DNA from 4 places in the Streptomyces sp. R-07 genome. Region 4 is predicted to be linked to each of the others. Evidence: riboswitches for the same ligand, from Rfam matches in the RefSeq annotation. Region 4 holds a riboswitch; each other region holds the start of a gene.
The links. Region 4 has a riboswitch for cyclic di-AMP ahead of ACN9M0_RS19350 (M23 family metallopeptidase). Riboswitches for the same ligand answer to the same signal wherever they lie in the genome.
Positions count from the first base shown of each region.

Region 1: linked by a shared signal. The riboswitch ahead of ACN9M0_RS04080 (C40 family peptidase) and the one ahead of ACN9M0_RS19350 (M23 family metallopeptidase) in region 4 are both predicted to bind cyclic di-AMP.
Region 2: linked by a shared signal. The riboswitch ahead of ACN9M0_RS14020 (transglycosylase family protein) and the one ahead of ACN9M0_RS19350 (M23 family metallopeptidase) in region 4 are both predicted to bind cyclic di-AMP.
Region 3: linked by a shared signal. The riboswitch ahead of ACN9M0_RS30795 (M23 family metallopeptidase) and the one ahead of ACN9M0_RS19350 (M23 family metallopeptidase) in region 4 are both predicted to bind cyclic di-AMP.

Region 1 covers NZ_CP183978.1:874,091-876,282, reverse strand. Annotated here, with positions in the region: gene ACN9M0_RS04085 (hypothetical protein) at 1-281, shown strand, start outside; gene ACN9M0_RS04080 (C40 family peptidase) at 351-827, opposite strand; cyclic di-AMP (ydaO/yuaA leader) riboswitch at 831-952, opposite strand; gene ACN9M0_RS04075 (hypothetical protein) at 1,353-1,658, opposite strand; gene ACN9M0_RS04070 (ATP-dependent Clp protease proteolytic subunit) at 1,666-2,192, opposite strand, start outside.
Region 2 covers NZ_CP183978.1:3,119,416-3,121,607, forward strand. Annotated here, with positions in the region: gene ACN9M0_RS14020 (transglycosylase family protein) at 102-824, opposite strand; cyclic di-AMP (ydaO/yuaA leader) riboswitch at 828-1,001, opposite strand; gene ACN9M0_RS14025 (transglycosylase family protein) at 1,260-2,192, opposite strand, start outside.
Region 3 covers NZ_CP183978.1:6,705,066-6,707,257, reverse strand. Annotated here, with positions in the region: gene ACN9M0_RS30800 (SGNH/GDSL hydrolase family protein) at 1-124, opposite strand, end outside; gene ACN9M0_RS30795 (M23 family metallopeptidase) at 287-1,243, opposite strand; cyclic di-AMP (ydaO/yuaA leader) riboswitch at 1,246-1,402, opposite strand; gene ACN9M0_RS30790 (tyrosine-protein phosphatase) at 1,776-2,192, shown strand, end outside.
Region 4 covers NZ_CP183978.1:4,237,981-4,240,172, forward strand. Annotated here, with positions in the region: gene ACN9M0_RS19345 (PP2C family protein-serine/threonine phosphatase) at 1-843, shown strand, start outside; cyclic di-AMP (ydaO/yuaA leader) riboswitch at 1,056-1,220, shown strand; gene ACN9M0_RS19350 (M23 family metallopeptidase) at 1,231-2,192, shown strand, end outside.

The DNA of each region.
Region 1 (2,192 bases), 3.4 Mb from region 4:
GCGGCCTCGCGTTCCTCTCGGCCGTGGCGAACGCCGGCCCCCGCGACGACTTCTACGTCCGGATGACGCACTGGGCCGCCCCCGACGCGTGGCAGGTGGGCATCAAGCCTATGGACGCGGCGATGTTCGACGAGGAGCAGCCCTCGCGCTTCCGTCCGCAGCTCCTCGACGTGAACTTCCCCGGGTACGACCTTCCGGAGCTGACCCGGCGGCTCCACGCGCACGTGGCCGGCGAGCAGGTCCCGCCCGGGCCCGTCGACTGGAGCAGCGTGGGCCGCTGACCCCCTAGGGGGTGAGGGGTCCGGCGGCGCCACCGCACCCCTCACGGACGGACCGCTACGGCTGCCGGATCATCGGACGCGGCCGTAATAGACCTTCGACGTCCAGATCTTGTCGAGCTTCACCCAGGATCCCGTCTTGGGCGAGTGCCAGATCTTGCCGCTGCCGGCGTAGATGCCCACGTGGTAGACGCTCCCGCCGGAGTGGAAGAAGACCAGGTCCCCCTTCTGTCTGCTGGACGCGGAGATGTGCCGGGTCTTGTTGTACTGCTGCTGCGCGGTGCGGGGCAGCGACTTGCCCGCCTTCTTGTACGCGTAGAGCGTCAGACCGGAGCAGTCGAACCGGGTGGGTCCCGTGCTCCCGTACCGGTAGGGGGCTCCCTTCTTGGACGCGGCGACGCTCAGTGCCTTGTTCGCGTATGTCGTCGCTGCCTGGGCCTCGGGTGCCGCACCTGGTGCGAACATCGTGCCGCCGACGGCGGCGAGGGTGAGAGCCGAGACGGCTCCGGCCCGGGACAGCAGGGACGGGACGTGCATCTGCGCAGTCATGCGCAACCCTTCGTCAGCCGCCTGCGAAGGATGACCTGTCGGGTTCGGGCTGGCGAAGATGCCCGGCCGCGGCTGCGGCTTCACCCCAAGGGACGGCCCCGCTGCGGAAACAGCGCGTACGTCCCGTACTGCTCGGGTCCTCCACTCCTGCCGATCCACTCCTGTCGACCAGACATCCGGGACAGCGGCAGGACTCGGCGTCCGCCCGGACCGCCCCGCCGCGGATGGCGGGGGCTTGTCGTCGACAGGGATCTTGACCCACGACATGGGCGAAAACCGAGCTGAAACGGCGATATGTGAGGCTCCTCACGACTGATCCATACGGGTGGACAGACAGCCTTTGTGATCTTCGGAGGTTTGGCCTACGAGCCCCGCACCAGCGGCGGAACGCCCCATTCCGCCAAATGCGTACACCTGTTGCGCAACTCACCCCGCGCATATGTCGACTCGTCGACTACGCCGAACGGGGGAGCGATTCTGCGATCCGTGTCGGCCGTCCGGACCTCGACACGACATGCCGGAATGTCAACTCGCCCGTGTCCGCGGGACGGTGACGCGGTCGGCCCGGCGCTCACCGTCCAACACCCGCAGGGCGCGCGCCAGAGTGTCCGTGTGCACCTCGCTCTCGCCCCGCATATGCATGAGCGTCAGAGCCTCGCGCAGCGCCTCCGCGCGTCCCACCAGGGCCTGCGCCGCTCGTAGGGCCCCATAGGTATGCGTACCCCTGGATGGGTTGATCTTCCCCAGGAGGTCGACGACTTCGAGGTACGCGTCGATCAACTCGCCCTCGGCCCGCGTCAGCGCGGGCAGCGGCGGCAGCTCGGGCACCACGGCCGGCTCACCGCGCCGCGCCGGCGTCGCGCCGGCTCGTGATCACGTGGTCCACCAGGCCGTACGCGACGGCCGACGGCGCGTCCAGGACGGTGAGGCGGTCGATGTCGGCGTCGACCCGCTCCTCGCTCTGCCCGGTGTACTCGGTGAGCATCCCGGCCACCAGGGCGCGCAGCCGGAGCAACTCGCGCGCGTGGATGTCGAGGTCACTCGGCTGCCCCTGGAGGGGCTCGTCCATGGCCGGCTGCCGGAGGGTGATGCGGGCGCCGGGGAGGACGGACCGCTTGCCGGGGGTGCCGGCGGCGAGCAGCACGGCGGCGGTGGACGCGGCCTGACCCAGGCAGGTGGTCTCCACGTCGCAGAAGAGCGACCGCATCGTGTCGTGGATCGCGGTCATGGCGGTGATCGAGCCGCCGGGGGAGTTGATGTAGAGCGCGATGTCCTGGCCGGGGGCCGCGTGGTCGAGGTGCAGGAGCTGGGCGATGACGTCGTTGGCCGAGGTCTCGTCGATGGGTGTGCCGAGGAAGACGATCC
Region 2 (2,192 bases), 1.1 Mb from region 4:
GGTCCGGCGTGCACGGGGGAAGGGCACGCCGGACCGGGGTGGTCACCGCGGGAGGGTCGTCGGGGCCGCGTGAGCCGCCGGACTCACGCGAGCCGCCTGGCTCACTTCAGGTGGAGCTGCTGACCCGGGTAGATGAGGTCGGCGTTCTCGACGACGTCCTTGTTCAGCTCGAAGAGCTTGGCCCAGCCGCCCTTGACGCCGTGCGCCTGGGCGATCTTGCTGAGGGTGTCGCCGGCGACGACCTTGTACTCGCCGTCGCCCTTCTCGACCTTCTTGCCGGTCGGCGTGGTGACGGTCTTCTTGGCGGCCTTCGGCGCGGCCTGCTGCGTGACCTTCTTGGGGGCCTGGCGCTGCTGGCTGCGGGTGGTCGGCTGCTCGGTCTCGCGCGGCTGCGGAGCGGCCTGCTGGGGCTCGCTCTGCTGCGGGGTCTCGGCGGCGCCGCCGTCGTAGGAGGCGCCGGAGAGGCCGACGCCGCAGCTCGGCCAGGCACCCTTGCCCTGGCCCGCGAGGACCTTCTCGGCGACGGCGATCTGCTGGGACTTCGAGGCCAGGTCGGCGCGCGCGGCGTAGGCGGTGCCACCGAAGGCGGCCCAGGTGGAGTTCGTGAACTGCAGGCCGCCGTAGAAGCCGTTGCCGGTGTTGATGGCCCAGTTGCCACCGGACTCGCACTGGGCGACGGCGTCCCACTCGGAAGCGGTGGCGGCCGAGGCGGTGCCCGCGGTCAGCAGCGGGGCGGCGACGGCGACACCGGTGACGCCGACGAGCGTGGCGACCTTGGTGGCCTTCGAGGGACGACGGTGTTTGCCCTTGGCGGAAAACAGCATGGGAATTCTCCTCACCGACGCCTGTGAGGTGAGCTGTCGGGTTCGGGCCGGAAAGTTGCCCGGCCGCGTGTCCTTGCACGCGGCTTCACCCCAAGCCGGTCGTCGGCCGTCTGTCTCAACGGCCGGGCCCGGCACTTACCTTGGGTCCCCCACTCCTGCCTTCGGCGCTTGCGCGACGACTGTTCCCATCGGCCGACGGCAGGATTCGGCGTTTCGGTCGACGGGGCCCGCGGTGGCGAGCGGTGACGACCGTAGACACAGACCCACCGGATGTTCAAAGAGGCCCATTGCGGAAATATCGCCCCTGCTTGCCCTCCGGTGGGCGGCGTTTGTGCAGGTGAGAGGTGACAGAAGCAAAGTTTGCGGACGTGACACGCCAGTTGGGACGAAGAGACTCATGTCTCACTTGCCCAGAACCGGACATAAGCCCGCGAACTAACCTGCCGTCGCCGCCGAACCCGCCGTCAGGTCGAGGCTCTGACCAGGCAGGATGAGGTCCGGATCGAGGCCCACCGTCTGCCGGTTGGCGTCATAGAGGGCGGTCCAGCCGCCGGGGAGTTCGTTCTCCTGCGCAATGTCGGACAGGCTGTCACCCGGCCGCACGGTGTACTCGCCCGAAGTGCCCTGACTGTCCGTTGCGTCCGTATTCTTCGATTCGTCAGTCACCGGAGTGGCGTCGACGTTATCCGCGGGCTTGTCCGCGCCCGATGCATGACGGCCCGATTCGACCGAGTCGCCCTTCTTGTCGGATTCCTCCGGTGCGGCGTCGCCCCGGTGCTTGCCGGTGCCGGGCGTGGCCGACGGCGCGTCACCCTTCGGCGCGTCGGGCGAAACCGGCGTACCGGGCGTAACGGACGCGTCGGGCGTGCCCGGGGCCGCCGGGGTGGTGGGCGCGGCCGGGGTCGTCGGCGCGGCGGAGCCCGCCGGAGCGGTCGGCGTCGCGGGGGTCGCGGACGGGGTGGACCCCTCCGTGGCCTTTCCTGTCCCCGCGGGGGCCGTCGGCGCGCCCGCGGTGCGGTCGGACTCCGGGAGGGGGCCCGTGGGGGCCGTCGGGACGACTGTCGGGCCCGGGTCCACGCCGGTGGCCTTGCCGTCGTTCTTCAGGCCGGCGATCGGCGCGCAGGTGGCCCACTCGGTGCTGCCCTTGACGAACGCCTTCTCGGCCACCGCGATCTGCTGGGCGCGGCTGGCGAGGTCGGGGCTGGGCGCGTACGCCAGGCCGCCGTTCCGCTCCCAGCTGTCCTGGGTGAACTGGAGGCCGCCGTACATCCCGTTGCCGAAGTTGGCGCTCCACTGGCCGCCGGACTCGCACTCGGCGACCCGGTCCCAGGTGGAGGCGTCGGCGGCGGAGGCGGATCCGGTGGCGAG
Region 3 (2,192 bases), 2.5 Mb from region 4:
GGTCCGCCCAGCCGACGTACGTCCCGTCGGGCCCGGGGTCTCCGACGCCCTCGGTGAAGCTGTCACCGATCGCCGCGTACGACCCGAATGCGTTCTTGTCTGTTGATCTCGAATCGTCTGCCACGGGAGCACATCCTTCCCTTTGGGATGTGACCTACGCGACCGTAAGGAGGGGTTGACGCTGGGTGACATATGCCACCGATAAAGAATTTGCCAAGCCGGAATACGCCGGAGGCCCGGCACGTACGTGCCGGGCTTCCGGGGACAAGGCGTTGACGACGGTTCGTCAGATGCTCACGCCGTGCTGGCGCAGGGCGGCCAGCGGGTCGATGTCGGAGCCGTACTCCGGGCCGGTACGCATCTCGAAGTGCAGGTGCGGTCCGGTGACGTTGCCGGTCGCGCCCGAGAGACCGATCTGCTGGCCGCCGGTGACGGTCTGGCCGGCGGAGACGGAGATCGAGGACAGGTGGGCGTACTGCGAGAAGGTGCCGTCGGCGTGCTGGATGACGACCTGGTTGCCGTACGCGCCGCCGTCGCCGGCGGAGTAGACGGTGCCGGGGCCGACCGCGACGACGGTGGTGCCGGTGGAGGCGATGAAGTCGACACCGGTGTGGTAGCCGGAGGACCACATGGAGCCGGCCTGGTGGTACGGGGTCGACATGCCGGCGCCGGCGATCGGAGCGACCCAGCCGGAAGAGGTCGTCGCGGCCGACGAGGACGTCGCGGAGGACGACGAGGTGGTCGCGGCGGCGGCCGGGGCCGAGGTCCGCTCGCTGCTGCGCGAGGCGCGCGGGGTGTCGCCGTTCTTGCCGGAGCTCTGCGTGCTCTTGTGCGTGACCTTCGGCGCGGCCTTGGCGGTGCTCTTCCCGCCGAGGGTGAGCTTCATGCCGGGCAGGATCAGGGAGGGGTTCTCGCCGACGACCCGTCGGTTGTCCTCGTACAGCTTGTGCCAGCCACCCGCGAGGTGGTGCTCGGCGGCGATCTTCGACAGGTAGTCGCCCCGGACGACGGAGTACGTCTTCGGCGCGGCCTTCGCGGTGGTGGGCGCGGCCTGGACGGCGGCGGCCTTCACCTGGGCGACGGCCTGGGCGGGAGCGGCGGCGGGGGCGGCCTGCTCGGCGGCGTGGGCGCCGGTGGCTCCGAGGAGCGGGAGGGCGACGACGGCGCCACCGGTACCGGCGGCGGCGAGGCCACGGGTGAGGCGGCTGGACTTGGTGCGGCGGTGCTTACCCTTAGCGGGCATGGCGAATTCCTCTCCGGCGCCTGCGAGGTGAGCTGTCGGGTTCGGACTGGAGATGTCCGGCCGCGTGTCCACGCGACTTCACCCCGAGCCGTCCTTCTCGGAAGGATCGGCGACTTACCTGGGTCCCCCGCTCCTGCCTTGTTCGGGTGAGTGCGGATTCCGGTCGGTGGCAGGATTCGGCGGTCCGTCCGGATTGAGCGCGACGCTAGACGAGTGGGGTCGGCGCGAACAAGCCACGATTTTCGAGGACTCCGGAGCTCCTTGATATACGGCCGGAATTCCGGTCACCCTCCGTGGATGACGGTCCCTCGATCTCCTTTTCCCGGGGGGTATTTGGAAAAGACGATCAGGCACGGTCCGTCACGGTTATGACGCTGCTCACGCGCCGATCCCCATCTCCCCTGCAACCGGGGCGGGTTATGCCGAACACCCCAATACGGACAGATCGCCCATTCCTGTGCGAGGGCGTGCGTGCACGGGTTCGCACCCGAGATGATTGCCCCAGGAACCGATCTACAGAACAGGAGCAGCCGTGACGCAGCAGCTGCCGCAGATCCCGCCCGCCGATGCCGCCGAGCCCGAGCTGACGGAGGTCCGCAACTTCCGGGACGTGGGCGGTCTGCCGACGTCGGACGGGCGCGCCGTCCGCCCCGGCCGCCTCTTCCGCAGCGGCCATCTCGCCCACGCGACGGAGGACGACGCCGCCTTCCTCTCCTCGCTCGGCCTGCACACCGTCTTCGACTTCCGCAACGAGGCGGACCGGAAGGTCGAGGGCGCGGACGTCGACCTGCCCGGCGTGCGGAACGTGCACATACCCCTCAACGACCCGGCCGACGGCAAGGAGTTCTGGAAGCTGGTGCGCGACGGCGAGATCGCGCAGCTGCGGGAGATCCTCGGCGACGGCAAGGCGGCCGCCCGGATGTCCGAGTCGTACCGGAAGATGATCGTC
Region 4 (2,192 bases):
GAGCGGCTCGCCTCGGCGCGGGTCATCGCCGAGACCGCGCAGAAGGCGGTGCTGCCGACGCCCGCCGAGCGGATCGGCGGGCTGCAGTGCGCGGCGCGGTACGAGGCGGCGCAGGCCGACGCGTTCATCGGCGGCGACCTGTTCGCCGTCCAGGACACCCCGCACGGGGTGCGGCTCGTCGTCGGGGACGTCCGGGGCAAGGGGATGGAGGCGGTCGAGGCCGTCGCCGTCGTCATCGGCGCCTTCCGGGAGGCGGCCGAGCAGGAGCGGACCCTGGAGGGCGTGGCGCAGCGCCTCGAACGGGCGCTGGCCCGGGAGGGCACCCGCCGGGACGGGCTCGACGCCTTCGAGGGGTTCACCACCGCGGTCCTGGCCGAGATCCCGCGCGCCGACGGGGCCGGGACCTTCGACGGTTTCGTACGGGTCGTCAACCGGGGGCATCCGCCGCCGCTGATGCTGTACGCGGACGGCCGCCTGGACTCGCTGGAACCGGGCGAGGCGGCGCTGCCGCTCGGCATGGGGGAGCTGGCGGCGTGGCCGGACCGGGCCGAGGCGCGGCCGTTCCCGCCGGGCGCGACGCTGCTCTTCTACACGGACGGCCTCTCGGAGGCACGGAACGCGCAGGGCGTCTTCTACGACCCGGCGGCGCGCCTCGCCGGACGGATCTTCCCGGGGCCCGAGGAGCTGCTCGACGCGCTGGTGGACGACGTACGGCTCCACACGGGCGGCGGGTCCACGGACGACATGGCGCTGCTCGCCGTGAGCCGCCCGGCGACGGGGCAGCCCGAGCGGCGCCGGACGATGCCGGTGGTGCCGCCGGACGGGTCCGGTCACCGGGTGTAGTCGCGGGGTGTCACTGCGATAACAATTGACATAACGTCAGATCGCGAGGGTTTCGCCGCGCCCGCCTTATGTCTTTCTGAAGGGGGCTCAACTCGGGCGATACTCCCCTAATTCAATGAATGATCAAGGGGAACGGCTTGGAATCGGGACCCCCTGTCTATTAACGTTCGATAACGCAGCGCGGTCGTCCCAGCCGTCGCAAGAGGCGGCACCGTGCGCACGCGCCGAATCCTGAAAAGGAACCGGGGAACCACCACTTGGGGTGAATCGGGCCCCTTCGTACCCGTGCGAACCACGCACCCGTGCGGTCGAGCCCGTAGGAGACCTTCCTGCTCCGAACCCGTCAGCTAACCCGGTAGGCGAGAAGGAAGGAAAGGAGCGCCCCCCGTGGCGTCCAACACCCCCGCACCCGAAGCCCCCTTCGACGCATTCGGTGGCGGTGCGGGTATCTCCGCCCCGGACACCGAGTGGAACCCCACCGAGGGCTCCCTCCGCGCCGAGAGCCGCTCCGGCGGCCGGCACCGGGTCGTCAAGCAGCGCTCCAACTTCGCCCGCTCCTCCACCGTCCTCGGCGTCGGTGTGATCGCGGCCGTCGGCGCGGGCGGCCTCGCCACCGCGCAGGAGAAGCCGCCGGTGGCCATATCGCTGCCGGACCTCCCGGATCTCCCGGACCTGCACCTGCCGGACGCCCACGACCTCCCGGGCGTCGGCGACCTCCTTCGCGAGGAGGACAACGCGCCCGTCACCGCGGGCCGCGCCAACCCGAACCCGCTCACCGCCGCCACGTACACCACCGCGGCCGACGAGCAGACCGGACAGGCCGAGCAGGCCACCGCCGCCGTCCCCGCCGCGGGCGAGGCCCTGCGCGCCCGCATCCTCCAGCAGGCCGAGCAGCAGCAGGCCTCCGCCGACGCCGCCGAGAAGGCCGCCATGGAGAAGGCCGCGGCCGAGAAGGCCGCCGCCGAGGCCGAGGCCAAGGAGGCCGCGGCGGAGAAGGCGGCCGCCGACGCGAAGGCGAAGGCCGAGGCGGAAGCCAAGGCGAAGGCCGAAGCGGAGGCCGCGGCGAAGGCCGAGGCCGAGCGGCTCGCCCAGCTCGCCGCCAGCTACTCGCTGCCGGTCTCCTCGTACACCCTCACCGCCACCTACATGCAGGCCGGCTCGATGTGGTCCTCCGGCTACCACACCGGCCTCGACTTCGCCGCCCCCACGGGCACCCCGCTCAAGGCGGTCCACGGCGCGACCGTCAAGTCGGCGGGCTGGTCCGGCTCCTACGGCTACCGGATCGTCCTGGAGCTGGAGGACGGCACCGAGGTCTGGTACTGCCACCTCTCGTCCATGCTGGTCAGCGC